4 regions of the Modestobacter sp. SSW1-42 genome follow, and region 4 is predicted to be linked to each of the others. Evidence: predicted binding sites of a transcription regulator. Region 4 holds the regulator's gene; each other region holds the start of a gene.
The links. Region 4 encodes LexA, which represses DNA repair genes until DNA is damaged. Its sites were predicted from a motif close to TCGAACANNTGTTCGA; they were not measured.
Positions count from the first base shown of each region.

Region 1: a site for LexA is predicted at 2,549-2,564, ahead of ACGBYP_RS14235 (DUF222 domain-containing protein). Genes of this name have one in related genera too.
Region 2: a site for LexA is predicted at 2,177-2,192, ahead of ACGBYP_RS12530 (DUF222 domain-containing protein). Genes of this name have one in related genera too.
Region 3: a site for LexA is predicted at 2,130-2,145, ahead of dinB (DNA polymerase IV). Genes of this name have one in related genera too.

Region 1 is NZ_JBISCA010000003.1:819,760-823,964, forward strand. It holds gene treZ (malto-oligosyltrehalose trehalohydrolase) at 1-1,603, shown strand, start outside; gene ACGBYP_RS14230 (dihydrofolate reductase family protein) at 1,607-2,335, shown strand; gene ACGBYP_RS14235 (DUF222 domain-containing protein) at 2,568-4,205, shown strand, end outside.
Region 2 is NZ_JBISCA010000003.1:463,377-467,581, reverse strand. It holds gene ACGBYP_RS12535 (hypothetical protein) at 1-271, shown strand, start outside; gene ACGBYP_RS12530 (DUF222 domain-containing protein) at 587-2,173, opposite strand; gene ACGBYP_RS12525 (TIGR03618 family F420-dependent PPOX class oxidoreductase) at 2,477-2,890, opposite strand; gene ACGBYP_RS12520 (hypothetical protein) at 3,021-3,290, shown strand; gene ACGBYP_RS12515 (hypothetical protein) at 3,328-3,897, opposite strand; gene ACGBYP_RS12510 (protein adenylyltransferase SelO) at 3,938-4,205, opposite strand, start outside.
Region 3 is NZ_JBISCA010000001.1:793,030-797,234, reverse strand. It holds gene ACGBYP_RS03965 (ribose-phosphate diphosphokinase) at 1-122, shown strand, start outside; gene ACGBYP_RS03960 (DUF3040 domain-containing protein) at 208-657, opposite strand; gene dinB (DNA polymerase IV) at 789-2,057, opposite strand; gene ACGBYP_RS03950 (BatC protein) at 2,421-2,768, shown strand; gene ACGBYP_RS03945 (cupin domain-containing protein) at 2,771-4,111, shown strand; gene ACGBYP_RS03940 (sucrase ferredoxin) at 4,080-4,205, shown strand, end outside.
Region 4 is NZ_JBISCA010000005.1:378,054-382,258, reverse strand. It holds gene ACGBYP_RS19005 (phosphatase PAP2 family protein) at 1-475, shown strand, start outside; gene ACGBYP_RS19000 (hypothetical protein) at 447-1,514, shown strand; gene lexA (transcriptional repressor LexA) at 1,596-2,402, opposite strand; gene ACGBYP_RS18990 (LysM peptidoglycan-binding domain-containing protein) at 2,701-3,297, shown strand; gene nrdR (transcriptional regulator NrdR) at 3,586-4,086, shown strand.

The sequences.
Region 1 (4,205 bases), on a different contig from region 4:
GCTCGACGACACCGAGCCGGCGCGCCCCGACCCCCGGTCCCGCCGCCAGCCCGACGGCGTCCACGGCCTGTCCCGCCGGTACGACCCGTCGTCCTACAGCTGGGGCGACCGCGCCTGGACCGGCCGCCCGCTCGCCGGCGGCGTCGTCTACGAGCTGCACGTGGGCACCTTCACCCGCGAGGGGACGTTCGACGCCGCCGTCCGCAACCTCGACCACCTGGTCGACCTGGGTGTCGACTTCGTCGAGCTGCTGCCGGTCAACGGCTTCAACGGCACCCACAACTGGGGCTACGACGGGGTCGCCTGGTACGCGGTGCAGGAGAGCTACGGCGGCCCGGCGGGCTACCAGCGACTGGTCGACGCCTGCCACCAGCGCGGCATCGGCGTCATCCAGGACGTCGTCTACAACCACCTCGGGCCCTCGGGCAACTACCTGCCGGAGTTCTTCCCCATCTTCGCCGCGGGTGCGAACAGCTGGGGCAACGCGATCAACCTGGACGGCCCCGACTCCGACGAGGTCCGCCGCTACATCATCGACAACGCGCTGATGTGGCTGCGCGACATGCACGTCGACGGGCTGCGGCTCGACGCCGTCCACGCGCTGGTCGACGAGCGGGCCACCCACGTGCTCGAGGAGATGGCCCAGGAGGTCGAGAAGCTCTCCGTCGCCGAGGGCCGCCCGCTGACGCTGATCGCCGAGAGCGACCTCAACGACCCCTCGCTCGTCACGCCCCGCGTGGCCGGCGGCAAGGGCCTGGACGCGCAGTGGAGCGACGACTTCCACCACTCGCTGCACACCCAGCTGACCGGCGAGGCGCAGGGCTACTACGCCGACTTCGCCGCCGGCGGCCTCGGCGGGCTGGCGAAGGTGCTCACCGGCGCCTTCTTCCACGCCGGCGACTGGTCCAGCTTCCGCCGGCGGCACCACGGCCGCCCGGTCGACACGAACGCGCTGCCGGGCTGGAAGTTCCTGGGCTACCTGCAGGACCACGACCAGATCGGCAACCGCGCGGTCGGTGACCGGATCTCGGCCTCCCTCTCCCCCGGCCTGCTCGGTGTCGGCGCGACGCTGGTGCTCACCAGCCCGTTCACCCCGATGCTGTTCATGGGCGAGGAGTGGGGCGCCTCGACGCCGTGGCAGTTCTTCACCAGCCACCCCGAGCCCGAGCTGGGCAAGGCCACCGCGGAGGGCCGGATCGGCGAGTTCGCCGAGCACGGCTGGGACGCCGACGTCGTGCCCGACCCGCAGGACCCGGAGACCTTCACCCGGTCCAAGCTGGACTGGTCCGAGCTCACCGAGGAGCCGCACGCGCACGTGCTCGCCGTGCACAAGGCGCTGATCGCGCTGCGCCGGGCGCACCCCGACCTGGTCGACCCCGACCTCACCGCCGTCGCGGTCAGCTGGGACGACGCCGACCGCTGGCTGGTCGTCCGCCGCGGCTCGCTGCGGGTGGTGGCCAACCTGTCCGACTCCCCGCGCGAGATCGACCTGGACGTCGACGCCGACGAGGTGCTGTTCGCCAGCGGCGAGATGCCCACCCTCGACGGCGGCGTGGTGACCCTCCCGGCGGAGAGCGCCGCGGTGCTGTCCACCCGCCGCTGACCCGTGCAGCGGCTGCTGCCCGACCCCGGCCCGCTCGGCACCGAGGCCGAGCTGGCCGGGGCGTACCGGCTCGTGGCGGGCCGGCACCTGCGGGTGAACTTCGTCGCCGCGCTCGACGGCGCCGTCCGCGTCGACGGGCGCAGCGGCGGGCTAGGCTCCCCCGGTGACCGCCGGGTGTTCCGGACGCTCCGCGCGCTGACCGACGCCGTGCTGGTCGGCGCGGGCACCGCGGCCGCCGAGGGCTACCGGCCGGTGCTGCCGGACTCCGCGGTCGGCCGGCTGCGCGCCGCGCTCGGGCGGCCCCCGGTGGCGCCGGTCGCGATCGTGTCCCGGCGCGCGTCCCTGGCACCGGACGACCAGCTCGTCACCGACGCGGTCACCCCGACCCTGCTGGTGACCTGCGCGGCCGCCGACCCCGACCGGCTCGCGGCCCTGGCCGCCGCCGGCGTCGTGGTCCTGGTCTGCGGCGACGACGACGTCGACCTGCCGTCCGCGCTCGACGCCCTGGCCGACCGCGGCCACGAGCAGCTGCTCTGCGAGGGCGGTCCGGCGTTGTTCGCCGCGGCGCTGGACGCCGGTGTGGTCGACGAGCTCGACCTGTCGATCGCCCCGCTGCTGGTCGGCGGCGGCGCCGGGCTGGTGCCCACGGCGCTGCCGGTCCCGGTGGGTGCCCGGCTGGTGCAGGTGCTGACCGAGGACGACGTCCTCTTCACCCGGTACGCGCTGCGCTGACCCCCTCGCGCCTGACCGTCGGGTCAGTCGCGCAGTCGACCACCGGTCCAGCAGTCCGGGGTCACGGGCGGAGTTGTCCGGGCCGTGGGTCGCGCGTCGGGGCGGGGGAGGACGTGACTGCCCGAGCGACCGCGGCGTCGGGTTCCGGCTCGACTGTTGGACGTCGGACCGCGGACGCCGGACGCCTGCAGGACGTCCCGGAACTGTCGTACCCCGAACGTACGTTCGACCCATGACGTCGACCGCCTACCCGCCCCGCCCCCGCGGGCCGGTGGTCGAGGACTGGTCGGAGCTGCCTGACCGGTCGGTGTGGCCACACGAGTGGCTGGCCGATGAGTTGCAGGCCTTGCAGCGGCGGCGGGCCGTGGACGCCGCGGAGGAGGCCGAGCTGATCCTGGGCCTGGCCGCGCAACGCCCGGCGACCGCCGATCCCGACGGCCCGGGGGCGCGGCGGCCGGGTTGGACGGCCGATGGTGAGCCGGGGATCAGTGAGTTCTTCCTGGCCGATCTGTCGGTGATCCTCAACCTCGGGCGCGGCACCGCCGCGCACCGGCTGAAGCGGGCGCTGACCTGGCGGCACAAGCTCCCGCGCACCCTCGCCGCGCTCAAGGCCGGGTTGATCGACGAACGGCGCGCCGACGCGCTGGCCGACGTGCTCGCCCACACCTGCGCCGACGTCGCCGGGCAGGTGGAGGCTGCGCTGCTGTCCGAGGCCCGGGACCTGTCGGTGTACCGGCTGCGTGACCGGGCCGGTGCGCTGATGCTGCAGCTGGACTCCGCCGCCGCCGAAGAGCGCCGCCAGGAGGCCGAGCGCACCGCCGACGTGCACCTCCACCCCTCCGGTGTGGAAGGTCGGGCGACGCTGGCGGTGGACCTGCCCACCGACGAGGCCGCCGAGTGCCTGGACCTGATCGACCAGCTGGCCCGCATGCTCAAAGCCGACGGCGACCCGCGGCCGATCGGGGTACTGCGCGCGCACGTGCACTCGATGCTCATCCGCCGCCCCGCCGACAACGGCCTGCCGCTGGTCGCCGCGGACCTGCGGATCACCGCCAGCCTGGACTCCCTCACCGGCGCCAGCAGCGCCCCCGGTGAGGTCAACGGCCTGCCGATCACCGCCGCCCACCTACGCGAACTGCTCGCCCGCGTCGGCGCCCTCGGGCTCACCACCCCCGACGGCGGCACCCTCACCTACGCCATCACCGGCCCCGACGGGCAGCTGCTGGCCACCCTGACCCCCGCCGAACTGGCCCGCCTCGCCCGCCGCGGCTGCCCCGACCACCCCGACGACGCCACCGCTGCGGGCGATGGCCACGGCGCTGACACCAACGACGGCGCCGACACCGGCACGAACCGCGGTCCCGACACCGACCTGGTCCCCGAGATCGACACGGACACGGACCCGGATACGGACCCCGACCCCGACCCCGACCCCGACCCCGACCCCGACCCCGACCCCGACCCGGTCCCCGGCACCAACATCGACACGGACCCGAACCCGGTCCCCGACGGGGAGGGCACGGGCGGAGACGAGGCGGTCGACGGCGAGGCGGCACAAGCGTGCAGCTGCCCGGTCCTGGGACCCCCGCCACCGACCGACGCCTACACCCCCACCGACCGGCAACGCGCCTTCGTCACCACCCGCGACCAGCGCTGCCGCTTCCCCAACTGCGGCCAACGCACCGGCCAGGCAGACCTCGACCACGTGCACGCCCACGCCCACGGCGGAGCCACCGACTGCACCAACCTGTGCTGCCTGTGCCGCTCCCACCACCGACTCAAGACCTTCGCCCGCGGCTGGCACTTCCGCCTCACCGACGACGGCACCCTGCACGTCACCACACCGACCGGCGTCACCCGCACCACCCGA
Region 2 (4,205 bases), on a different contig from region 4:
CGACGTGACGCGGCTGGTCTGCGGCGGTGGGCCGGAACCGGACGCCTGGATCGTCCGGGTGCTCGGCGCCCGGTTGGTGGCCCAGCACGTGCTCACGCTGGTGCGCCCGACCCGGGCGGTGGTGCTGGCCGGCGCCGGCACCGACCTCCTGCACGCCGCCAGCATGGTGGTGGCCCGGGTGCGCTGGCCCGACCACGCCCGGCCCATCTGGGTGAGCGGCACGACCTCGCTCGGTTCGGCCGTGGTGGGGGCGCTGACCGCCGGGCGCTGAACCGGCGCGCAAGGCGCGGGCCGGCGCCCGGGGGATTCCGCCGCGGACGACGATGCAGACCCACAGCGCTCGCGCTGTCCGCGAGGTGCGGGAGCGCTGTGAGTCGCCGGCGCCGAGGGACGATCACCGGTGCCTCGGAGCAGGACGGCCACGCGGTGCGCAGCGGGAACCGGCACAGCGCATCAGCAGGTGAGCCCCGAGGTAGGAGCTGCCCGTCACCGACGGTGCGCTGTGCCGGCTCCAGCGCCCCGTCGGCCACGTTCGCACGGGCGTCGGCGGTTCGTGGACGTGCCCGATGGAGGGCATGACCGGTGCTCAGAAGGGCGGCGGGTCGTCGGTCGGAGGTGGCTGCTCGGGCGGGTGCGTGTCGGTCGGTGGACTGCCGGGGGCCGGTTCGGGTGGTCGGAGTCCGGGTGGTCGGAGTTCGGGTGGTCGGGTGGTGCGGGTGACGCCGGTCGGTGTGTTGACGTGGAGGGTGCCGTCGTCGGTGAGGCGGAAGTGCCAGCCGCGGGCGAGGGTCTTGAGTCGGTGGTGGGAGCGGCACAGGCAGCACAGGTTGGTGCAGTCGGTGGCTCCGCCGTCGGCGTGGGCGGTGACGTGGTCGAGGTCTGCCTGGCCGGTGCGTTGGCCGCAGTTGGGGAAGCGGCAGCGCTGGTCGCGGGTGGTGACGAAGGCGCGTTGCCGGTCGGTGGGGGCGTAGGCGTGGGTCGGCGGCGGTGGTCCGAGGACCGGGCAGCTGCACGCTTCTGCCACCTCGTCGTCGACCGCCTCGCCCTCGACCGCCTCGACCTCGGTGCCGGCATCGTCGCGCTTGTGAGCACCGCTGCGGTCGCCATCGCCCGCAGCGGTGGCGTCGTCGGGGTGGTCGGGGCAGCCGCGGCGGGCCAGATCGACGGGGGTCATCGTGGCCAGCAGGCGGCCGTCGGGGCCGGTGATGGCGTAGGTGAGGGTGCCGCCGTCGGGGGTGGTGAGCCCGAGGGCGGCGACGCGGGCGAGCAGTTCGCGTAGGTGGGCGGCGGTGATGGGTAGCCCGTTGACCTCACCGGGGGCGCTGCTGGCGCCGGTGAGGGAGTCCAGGCTGGCGGTGATCCGCAGGTTCGCGGCGACCAGCGGCAGGCCGTTGTCGGCGGGGCGGCGGATCAGCGCGGAGTGCACACAGGCGCGCAGCTGCCCGATGGGGCGGGGGTCGCCGTCGGCTTTGAGCATGCGGGCCAGCTGGTCGATCAGGTCCAGGCACTCGGCGGCCTCGTCGGTGGGCAGGTCCACCGCCAGCGTCGCCCGGCCCGCCACACCCGAGGGGTGGAGGTGCACGTCGGCGGTGCGCTCGGCCTCCTGGCGGCGCTCTTCGGCGGCGGCGGAGTCCAGCTGCAGCATCAGCGCACCGGCCCGGTCACGCAGCCGGTACACCGACAGGTCCCGGGCCTCGGACAGCAGCGCAGCCTCCACCTGCCCGGCGACGTCGGCGCAGGTGTGGGCGAGCACGTCGGCCAGTGCGTCGGCCCGCCGTTCGTCGATCAACCCGGCCTTGAGCGCGGCGAGGGTGCGCGGGAGCTTGTGCCGCCAGGTCAGCGCCCGCTTCAGCCGGTGCGCGGCGGTGCCGCGCCCGAGGTTGAGGATCACCGACAGCTCGGCCAGGAAGAACTCACTGACCCCCGGCTCGCCATCGGCCGTCCAGCCCGGCCGCCGCGCCCCCGGCCCGTCGGGATCGGCCGACGCGGGTCGTTGGGCGGCCAGGCCCAGGATCAGCTCGGCCTCCTCCGCGGCGTCCACGGCCCGCCGCCGCTGCAAGGCCTGCAACTCATCAGCCAGCCACTCGTGTGGCCACACCGACCGATCGGGCAGCTCCGACCAGTCCTCGACCACCGGCCCGCGGGGGCGGGGCGGGTAGGCGGTCGACGTCATGGGTCGAACGTACGTTCGGGGTACGACAGTTCCGGGACGTCCTGCAGGCGTCCGGCGTCCGCGGTCCGACGTCCAACAGCCGAGCCGGGACCCGACGCCGACCGACGACCGGCACTGCTCAGCAGGGGCCTCGTGAGGCAGCAGTCGACGACCGCGACGGGCCATGCGAGCCGGCGCGTCAGGTGCTCACGACGACCTCGAGGGCCGGGCCCCTCGATCAGCGGCGAGTCCGGCTCCCGGCGTTGCACAGCGCGGCCACCGACGCGGCAAGTCCGGCGGGCGGTGCACGCCCGGTCGCGCGGCTCAGCCGGCGATCGTCTGGCGCTCCGGCTCGATCCACACGGTGACCCGCTCGGTCTTGATCTGCTCGGGCGGGTACGGCTTGCCGTCGTGCTCCTGCGACAGTTGGTCGATCTGGTCCCGCGCGGACTGTCCGCGCTCGGTGCCCACCACCCGGCCGCGCACTTCGGCGTACCGGTAGGGGTTGCCCGCATCGCGGAGGGCGAGGGTGACCCGGGGGTCGCGCTCGAGGTCCTTGGACTCCTGCCGGTGCGGCTCGGTGTTGACGTAGAGCCGGTCGCCCTCGACCCCGCCCCAGATGTGGTGCGTCTGGATCCTCCCGTCGGGGAGCAGGCTGCTGATGGCCGCGTGGTCGGGGCCACTCGCGAGCTCGCGGGTCACCGGGTGCAGGTCGGGTCCGTCCTGGGTGTCGGCCATGGCCCCGGCTCACCCACGTGTGCGGCCCGTCACCCTGGACGGTCCGGTGCGTGGACGGCGGGGGAGCCGGGCACCTCCTCGTGGTCCCGTTCCGTGAATGCCAGGAGTGCCCGTGTCCTCGTCCCGTCCTGTGCGTCGTTGGCGCCACGCCGTCGTGGGCCTCGCCCTCGTCGCCAGTCCTCTGCTCACCGCCTGCGGCGGTGACGGCGATGCCCAGCAGCCCACCGACGACGCCCCGGCCTCGAGCCAGCCCGCGGACGGCGGCCAGGGAGGTGACGACGGCACCGGCGGGGACGAGAACGAGCAGGACGAGAACGAGCAGGGCGGCAACGAGAACGAGCCCGACGAGAACGAGCAGGACGAGAACGAGCCCGACGAGAACGAGCAGGACGAGAGCTGAATCGGCGGCACCCGGGGCGGGCGCCCCGGGTGCCGGTCTACTCCGCCGAGCGCTGGCGCTCGATCTCGGCGAGCACCGTCTTCCGGTGCTTCCCGAGCTCCTCCTCGGCCCTCTCGGCGCGGTCGAGCTGGGCGTCCCCGTGCATCTCCCGCACCTTCTCCCGCGCCTCGGGCGCCGAGGCGTCGATCAGCTCGGCGGCCTTGCGGGCCTCCTTGGCGGCGTCGGTGTTGGGCACGTGCTGGTGCTCGCCGTGCCGCTTCGCCGAGTCGGTGGCCTTCTTCTCCTCGTCGCTGAGCAGCGCCCAGGCGGCGTCGGGCAGGTAGCGGGCCGTCTCGTGCTCGCCGCGCTCGGCGGTGCCCGTGTCGGCGGTGTGCCAGTCCTGCGCCGTCCACTCCGACAGGTGCTGCTGGGCGGGGGTGCGCTCGCCGTCGTGCACGTAACCGCCGCCCTGCTCCTCGTACTCGGTGGCCAGCAGCTGGCTCTTGCGGGCGCTCCACTGGCCCGGCCGGCCGCCCCGGTCACCGGCCTTGATCTCCTCCTTGAGCCGCGCTCGCAGCTCGGGCTCGGTGTAGTCGGCCGCGTAGTCCTCCGCGCTCTTCCCGCTCATGGACGCCGCGGTACCCCGGGCCGCGGCCGGTCACGCCGGATCAGGTGCCGCAGAACGTGCGGTACGCACCGAAGTCGACCGGCGCCGGTGCGGCGTACCGCTCCAGGCCCGGGCGCGGGGTGAACGGGTCGGCCAGCACGGCCAGCAGCCGGTGCAGCGGGTCCAGGTCGCCGTCGGTCGCGGCGGTCAGCGCCTCCTCGACCAGGTGGTTGCGCGGGATGTAGACCGGGTTGACCCGGTCCATCGCGTCGGCGTCCGGACCCGACGCGCGCCAGGAGGCCAGCCACGCGTCGAACCCGGCCAGGTCC
Region 3 (4,205 bases), on a different contig from region 4:
CGGAGGACCCCACGGGGAAGCTGACGGTGCTCTCGGTGGCCCCGGCCCTCGCCCAGGCGGTGCGGCGGATCCACGACGGCGAGTCGGTCAGCGCGCTGTTCGACGTCCTCCCGACCGCCTGAGACGGACGCCGGGACGCCGACAGCCGCCGTCCGGGGGCCGGACGGCGGCTGTCGGGAGGTGCTGCTCGGGGCTGGCCCGTGGCGGCTACTGGTCGTAGCGGCGGCGGAAGCGCTCCTCGAGCCGGTTCTTCATCGGCTGGCGCCGGGCCTTGCCGACCCGACTGGAGCCACCCGGGCCGGGGCGGCCACCGGTGACGGGGCCGGCCTCGACCGCGCCGGTGGCGGCCTTGTAGTTGAGCAGGCCCAGCGCGGCCCCGCCGAAGGCGATCAGGAAGCCCAGGACACCGACGACCACCTGGGCCACCGCGGCCGAGGGGATCGCGACGCCGGCCACGACGAGGGCCAGGCCGACGACGACGAGCAGGACGCCCAGCTGCAGCTTGCGCCGGGCCTTCTGTCGCCGGTCTCCGGTACGGACCGTCGAGGCGAACTTGGGATCGTCGTCGACGAGGGCGCGCTCGATCTGCTCCAGCAGACGCTGCTCGTGCTCCGAGAGCGGCACGTCGACCTCCAGGTGCGCAGTGCGATCAGCCACCGGCGGCAGTCCGCCCGTGGAACTCCGAGGATACGAGGCGTTGGCGGACTGCGAAAGGTGAGTTGCCTGCGACACACCCGTGCGGGCTGTTCTCCTTCGCACAGGGCCGACACGCCCGGCCCGGGAACTCCTCACCGCGCCGCCCCGGGACGGCGTCCGGCCGCGCCCGGACCGCTCCCCGGGAGCTGCCCGCGCACCCCCGGCCCGGTGCCCGGGGTGCGCCCGCGGCCCAGCAGCGTGGCCGGCCGGACCGCACCGGCGCCGAAGCGGCGGGCGGCGGCGTCGGCGGCCAGCTCGGCGTCCCGGCGGCCGTGCTCGCGGGCGCCGAGCTCGAGCTGGCGGGCGGTGGCGTCAGCCTCGACCAGCCCCTCGGCGCGCACGCCGACCAGCCGGATCCGGGCCCGGTCCAGGCCGAGGGCGTCGAACAGCGCGCGGGCGGTGTCGTAGAGCTCCTGGCCGACGTCGGTGGGGACCTTCAGGGTGCGGGAGCGGGTGATGGTGGTGAAGTCGGCGAAGCGGACCTTGATGCTCACCGTGCGGGTCAGGTGACCGGTGGAGCGCAGCCGCCCCGCCGTGCGCTCGGCCAGGTGCAGCAGCTCGCGGTGGACCACCTGCGGGTCGTCGACGTCGGTGCCGAAGGTCTCCTCAGCCCCGGTCGAACGGTCGGGCTCGTCGGGCACCACGCGGCGCGGGTCGCGGCCCCAGGAAAGCTCGTGCAGGTGCGCCCCGGCGGCGGCGCCCACCGCGCGCTGCAGGGTGCGCGCCGGCACGTGCGCCAGGTCGCCGACGGTGCGCAGCCCCAGCCGCAGCAGCACCTCCTCGGTCTTGGGGCCCACGCCCCACAGCGCGCCGACCGGCAGCGGGTGCAGGAAGTCCATGACCTCGGCCGGGCGCACCACCAGCAGCCCGTCGGGCTTGGAGCGGGTGGAGGCGAGCTTGGCCACGAACTTGCTGCCGGCCACCCCGACCGAGCAGGTGATGCCCTGCTCGTCGAAGACCCGGGCCCGGATGTGCTCGCCGATGGCCACCGGGTCGCCCAGCCGCCGTCCGGAGCCGGAGACGTCGAGGAACGCCTCGTCCAGGCTCAGCGGCTCCACCAGCGGGGTGATGGTGCGGAACAGCGCCATCACCGACCGGGAGACCTCGGTGTAGAGCGCGAGGTCGCCCGGCAGCACGGTGGCCGTCGGGCACAGCCGCAGCGCCCGGGAGGTGGGCATCGCGCTGTGCACCCCGTACGCCCGCGCCTCGTAGGTGGCCGAGGTGACCACGCCCCGGTTGCCCACGCCGCCGACGATGACCGGTGTGCCGGCCAGCTCGGGGTGGCGGCGCACCTCGACGCTGGCGAAGAACGCGTCCATGTCGACGTGCAGCACCGTGCAGCCGGCAGCGCGATCGGACACCGGACACCCCTCTCCGCGCCGTGCCGGCTTCCCCCGGCACGGCGCCCCTCCCGACGACCGTCCCCACGGCCGTCGAACACCTGTTCGAGAGGCTAGCCGGTCACGCCCGGTCCTCCCGCACCGACAGGCGCAGCGGGTCCGTGTCGAGACCGCCTCGTGACCGGGCCGCCCGCCGCGAGGACGCCGGGCGCCGCCCCTCCCGCCCGGGACGGCGTCCGGAGCAGGGCACGGACACCCCCACCCGCGATCGGTCGTGCACGACCCGTCCCGCCCGGGTCGATGTGTGCCGGGTGGACCGCTGCGGTAGGAAGTGCCCGACGGCCGCCTCCCGGCGACCGACACCAGCGACGAGCGGAGCAGCCCATGGCACTCGACGACGACGACATGACCACCACCGAGGGCCCGGCCGACTCCGGCGCCGGCGAGGGCACCCCGGGTCAGCACGACGGCGGCGCCGACGGTGGCGCCGAGGGCCCGGCCGACTCCGGTGCCGGCGGCGGCACCCCCGGCCAGCAGGACGGCGGCGCGGACGGCGGTGCCGATGGTGGCGCCGACGGCGGTGCCGACGGCGGTGCCGACGGTGGCGCCGACGGCGGTGCCGACGGCGGTGCCGATGGTGGCGCCGACGGTGGCGCCGAGGGCCCGCTCGACTCCGGTGCCGGCGGCGGCACCCCGGGCCAGCACGACGGTGGCGCGGACGGCTCGGCCTGACCGTGCCCGACCCCGACCTGCAGGACCGGGCGCCGTCCTCCGCGGAGGACGGCGCCCGTCCGGCGCTGCGCCGCTGCATCCGCGTGGACCCGCAGGTCTTCGCCGACGAGCACTGGTCCCGCCGGCCGCTGCTGTCCACCGCGGCGGAGCTGGGCGGCACCTTCACCGACCTGCTCGACCTGGACGCCGTCGACGAGCTGCTGAGCACCCGCGGCCTGCGCACGCCGTTCCTGCGGATCGCCAAGGACGGCGCGGTCGTCGACGCCAAGCGCTTCACGAGCCCGCAGGGCGCCGGCGCCGAGATCGGCGACCAGGTGTCCTCCGACGCGGTGCTCCGGCTCTTCGCCGAGGGCAGCACCGTGGTCCTGCAGGGTCTGCACCGGCTGTGGCCGCCGCTGATCGCCTTCGCGAACCAGCTGGCCGCCGACCTCGGGCACCCCACGCAGGTCAACGCCTACATCACCCCGCCGTCCTCGCGCGGGTTCTCCCCTCACTATGACGTCCACGACGTCTTCGTGCTGCAGGTGGCCGGCGAGAAGCACTGGACGATCCACGAGCCGGTGCTCACCGACCCGCTGCGCACCCACCCGTGGACCGACCGCCCCGACGAGGTCGCCGCCGCCGCGCAGCGGCCGCCGGTGATCGACACGGTGCTGCGCCCCGGTGACGCCCTCTACCTGCCGCGCGGCTACATCCACTCCGCCGTCGCGCTCGGCGAGATCAGCGCCCACCTGACCATCGGCGTGCACCCGGTCACCCGGTGGGGCGCGGTCGAGTCGGCGCTGGACCTGGTGCGCGTGCTCGCCGCCGAGGACCCGGCGCTGCGCAGCTCGCTCCCGCTGGGCGTCGACCTGTCCGACCCGTCGGCCACCACCGAGGACGTCGCCGCGGTGCTGGCCGGTCTGCAGCGTTGGATCGCCGACGTCGACCCGGCTGCGGTCGCGGACTCCCTGCGGTCCCGCGCCTGGGCCCAGGTGCGCCCGGCCCCGGTGCAGCCGCTCGCGCAGTCCGCCGCGCTCGCCGCCCTGGACGCCGGCACCGTGCTGCGGGTGCGCCCGCTGCTGCGGGTCCAGCTGCGCGAGCCGGCCGCGGGGCGGGTGGCCCTGGTCGCCGGCCGCCGCACCCACGACCTGCCGGCCGACACGCACCCCGCGCTGGCCGCGCTGCTGGCCGCCGGTGAGCTCAAGGTCGGCGACCTGCCCGGCCTGGACGCCGCCGACCAGCTCACGCTGGCGCGCCGGCTGGTCACCCAGGCGATCGCCGTCGTGCCCGACGCGCACGCGCACCGGGACCTCGGCGCGACGGCGCATCATGGGGACAGTGACGACCGCACCGGAGCCTGAGACCACGGGCGCCGACCCCCAGTTCTGCCAGGACACCGGAGAGCCCACGCCGCCGCGCTCCACCCCGGCGGGGCGGCTGGACGAGGCGCGCTGC
Region 4 (4,205 bases):
CGGCACGGTGCTGGTCCTGCTGGCCGCCCTCGTCGCCTGGACCGCGGTCCGCCGGCGCACCTACGTCCCCGCGCTGCGCATCGTCGTGGCGCTGGTGCTGCTCACCGCCGTCGTCTACGCGTTCAAGTGGGGCACCGGGCGGACCGCCCCCGAGTACCCCGGCTCGTTCTTCCACCGGGGCGGCGGCAGCTACCCGTCCGGTCACGTGGCCAACGCGGCCCTGATGTGGGGGGTGGCCCGCTGGCAGGCCGTGGAGTTCGGGCTGCCGCCTTGGGTGCAACGGGCCTGCTGGCTGCTCGCCGTCGTCGGGCCGTTCGTCACCGGCGTCACGATGGTCGCGCTGAACTTCCACTGGGTCACCGACGTGGTGGCCGGGCTGGCCGTCGGCGTGCTGCTCTTGGGCGTGGTTCATGCGATCGACGCGCTGCCGGTGTCACGCTGGGCCCGTGCCAGAGCGGGCCGACAGCAGGGTTGACCGCGCCCGCCGCCGGACCCGGGTGGCCGGGGCGGCGCTGAGCGCACCCCTGGGCGCCCTGGCCGTGCTGCTGCCGGCGACCCCCGCCGCCGCCGACGACACCTACGGCGCGCCCACGACCCGGTGCGAGATCACCGACGAGCGGCTGCCGGAGATCTCCGGGCTGGTCGGGGTCGGGAACGCGATGCTCGCGATGAACGACGGCGGTGACCAGGCCGAGGTCTACGTGCTCGACGGCGCCTGCGCGGTCGGCGAGGTGCGCACCGCCGCGGTCGACCCCTACGACCCCGAGGACCTGGCGCTCGGCGCCGACGGCACCGTGTGGCTGGCCGACATCGGCGACAACGACCAGCAGCGGGAGACGGTCGCGCTGATCGGCCTGCGTCCCGACGGCAGCAGCACGCTCACCCGGCTCACCTACCCCGACGGCCCCCACGACGCCGAGGCGCTGCTGCTGGCCCCGGACGGGACGCCGTACCTGGTGACCAAGGAGGTGCTCGGCGCCAGCTCGGTCTACCGGCCGGCCGAGCCGCTGGCCGACGGGGTGACGCTGCCGATGACCCGCGTGCTCGGGATGGGCTTCACGCTCACCGGCACGCCCGGGGGACCGGTCGGGCGCGCCGGACAGCTGCTGGTCACCGGCGGCGCGGTCTCCGCCGACGGGCAGCGCATCGCGTTGCGCACCTACACCGACGCCTACGTGTGGCCGCTGGCCGACTCCGACGTCGCGGGGGCGCTGAGCGGGCCGCCGGTGCGGGTGGCGCTGCCGGACTCCCCGCAGGGCGAGGCGATCGCCTTCGCCGGCAACGACCGCGACCTGCTGGTGACCAGCGAGGACCTGCCGGCCGTCGTCACGCTGGTGCCGGTGGCCGCCGCCGCGGCCCCCGCCCCGGCCACGGACGCCGCTCCGGACGACGCCGCTGCCGCACCGCTGGACCTGGGGGGCGGCGTCAGCCCGGTCACCGCGGGGCTGATCGCGGCCGCCGTGGCCACGCTGCTGGTCTGGATCGGCGGCCGGCTCCGCCGTCGGCAGGGCTGAGCGAGGACCTCCTCGCCCCCCCCCGCCTCCTCTCAGGGGCCGCTTCGAGCCTGCGAGGAGTGGGGGAGAGGGCGTCCTCGCTCAGACCCGGCGCAGGACGGTGACGACGCGGCCGAGGACGGTGGCGTCGTCGCCCGGGATCGGCTCGTAGGCCGGGTTGTGCGGTATCAGCCAGACGTGCCCGTCGCGGCGCTTGTAGGTCTTGACGGTGGCCTCGCCGTCGATCATCGCGGCGACGATCTCGCCGTTCTCCGCGGTCGGCTGCTGCCGGACGACGACCCAGTCGCCGTCGCAGATGGCGGCCTCGACCATGGAGTCACCGGCGACCTTGAGCATGAAGAGCGTGCCGTCGCCGACCAGCTCGCGGGGCAGCGGGAACACGTCCTCCACGGCCTGCTCGGCCAGCACCGGGCCACCGGCGGCGATCCGGCCGACCAGCGGCACGTACGTGGGGGTGGGGGTGGTCTCGTCGGTGCCGGTCGCGGCGGTCGGCGTCTCGGCCGGGGACTCGGTCATCACGCTGGTCTCGCCCGGCATGCGGACGTCGAGGGCGCGGGGCCGGTTCGGGTCACGCCGCAGCCAGCCCTTGCGCTGCAGCACCGAGAGCTGGTGGGCCACCGAGGACGCCGACGACAGGCCCACGGCCTCGCCGATCTCGCGCACGGAGGGCGGGTAGCCGCGGCGGTCGATGGAGTCGCGGATGACCTCCAGCACGCGGCGCTGGCGCTGGGTCAGGCCGTCGCCGGCCTCCCCGCGCTCGGGGAACTCGCGGACGGCGGCGACCGCTCCGCTCCCCGCGGTGGTGGCGTCGGTGCCAGGGGCGTCGGTCGTCGTGCGGCTGCGCCGCGAGGACCTCGTGCCTCCTGCCGTGGGGCCGTCGGCCGCCATGTGTCCTCCTCGTCCGGCTGCCGGGGCAGCAGTTCCCGGTCGCTGCCCGGCACCGGAGGGCCGGGAGCAGTCCGGTCAGCGATCTCGGGTGCACGGTAGCGGGTCACACCGGTGTAGTTCAAACACCTGTTCGAAGGAGTCGCGCGTCCAGGGGTGGACTTGTCGGAGGGATGCGGTAGACATCGCACAGACGTTCGAATCGAACAGGCGTTCGAGGCGGCCGCTGCCTCGGGGGGACCGCCTGGGCGCACCGGGCGTCCGACGACGTCCCACCGCCAGACCTCCAGGAGTGCCCCCGATGGTCAGCCCACAGCTCGACACCCCCGTCCTCTCCGTGGTGCCCGTCCCCCCGGTCCCCGCCGCGCCCGTGCGACGGCCGGCCAGGCCCGTCGCCCGGGTGGCGCCGTCGTGCTCCGAGCCGCTCGCCGGCCGGGGGCCGCAGCCGGTCGCCCCGGTCACCGGGCGCCGCGACCCGGTGCGCCCCGGCGCCCGGCCGGCCCGGCTCGACGGCCTCGCCGCCGGCCGTCCCGTCCGGGGTGGCTGCGCGGTCGAGGCGCGCCCCGTCGTGCGGGTGCGCCGCCGGGGTGTCGACCGGCCGCCGCCGGCGCCGCTGCGGCTCACCGCCCGTGGCCGGCGGGTCGTCGCCGGGCTGTCGATGGCGATCGGGCTGTCGGTCGCCGCGGCCACCGTCGTCACCGTCGAGCTCGGGCGCGAGACCGGACTGCAGCTGGCCGGCTCGAGCACCGTCGTGGTGCGGTACGGCGACACGCTGTGGTCCATCGCGCGCGACGTCGCCCCCGACGAGGACCCCCGCGCCGTGGTCGACGCCATCGTCGAGCTGAACGGTCTGTACAGCGTCGACCTGATGCCCGGCGCGGAGCTCCAACTGCCCTGAGCCGCGCTCCGGCGACCCTGGGTCACACCGTCTCCCGGCGTGGCGTGGCGAAGTGCCTGGTGCGGGCGGTGCTGCTGCGACGAGGGGCGACGCGCCGGACCCCAGGGGTTGCACCTGTAGTGGTGCGGGGCTAACCTCACCCCAACATCTTGTGTGACAGAGGTGTAGTTCTTCTCCACAGGCGCTTCCCCAGGTCAGCCCCAGGACATCCACCGGATGTCCCCCGGGCGGTCCACAGGAGACGTCACCACGGTCGCCCCGGCGGCCCGCCGATCGAGGAGGTGCCCGGTGCGCTGTCCGTTCTGCCACAGCCCTGACAGCCGGGTCGTCGACTCGCGGGAGACCGACGAGGGCGCCACCACACGCCGCCGTCGGTCGTGCCCGGTCTGCGGCCGCCGGTTCACCACCGTGGAGGAGCCGGTGCTCGCCGTCGTCAAGCGCAGCGGCGTCAGCGAGCCCTTCGACCGCAACAAGGTCATCGCCGGCGTGCGCCGGGCGTGCCAGGGGCGCCCGGTCGACGAGGGGCAGCTCGCCGTCCTCGCCGCCAAGGTCGAGGACGCCGTACGGGCCACCGGTGCCGCCGAGGTCCCCAGCAACGAGGTCGGCCTGGCCATCCTCGGGCCACTGCGCTACCTCGACGAGGTCGCCTACCTCCGCTTCGCCAGCGTCTACCGCTCCTTCTCCTCCGCGGCCGACTTCGAGAAGGAGATCGCCGAGCTCAAGCGGCTCCGGCCCGAGGTCGCCGACAACGGTCCACCCGGCGACGACGCCGGGTCGCCGGCCGGCTGACGCCCCGCCCGCCTGCCGCGCACCGCCTGCCCGCTCCGCAGCTCACCGCCCGCCCACCCGGGCCCGCCCGCACCGCCGGGCACCTCCACCACCGGCTCCCGGCAACCGCCGACTCAGCA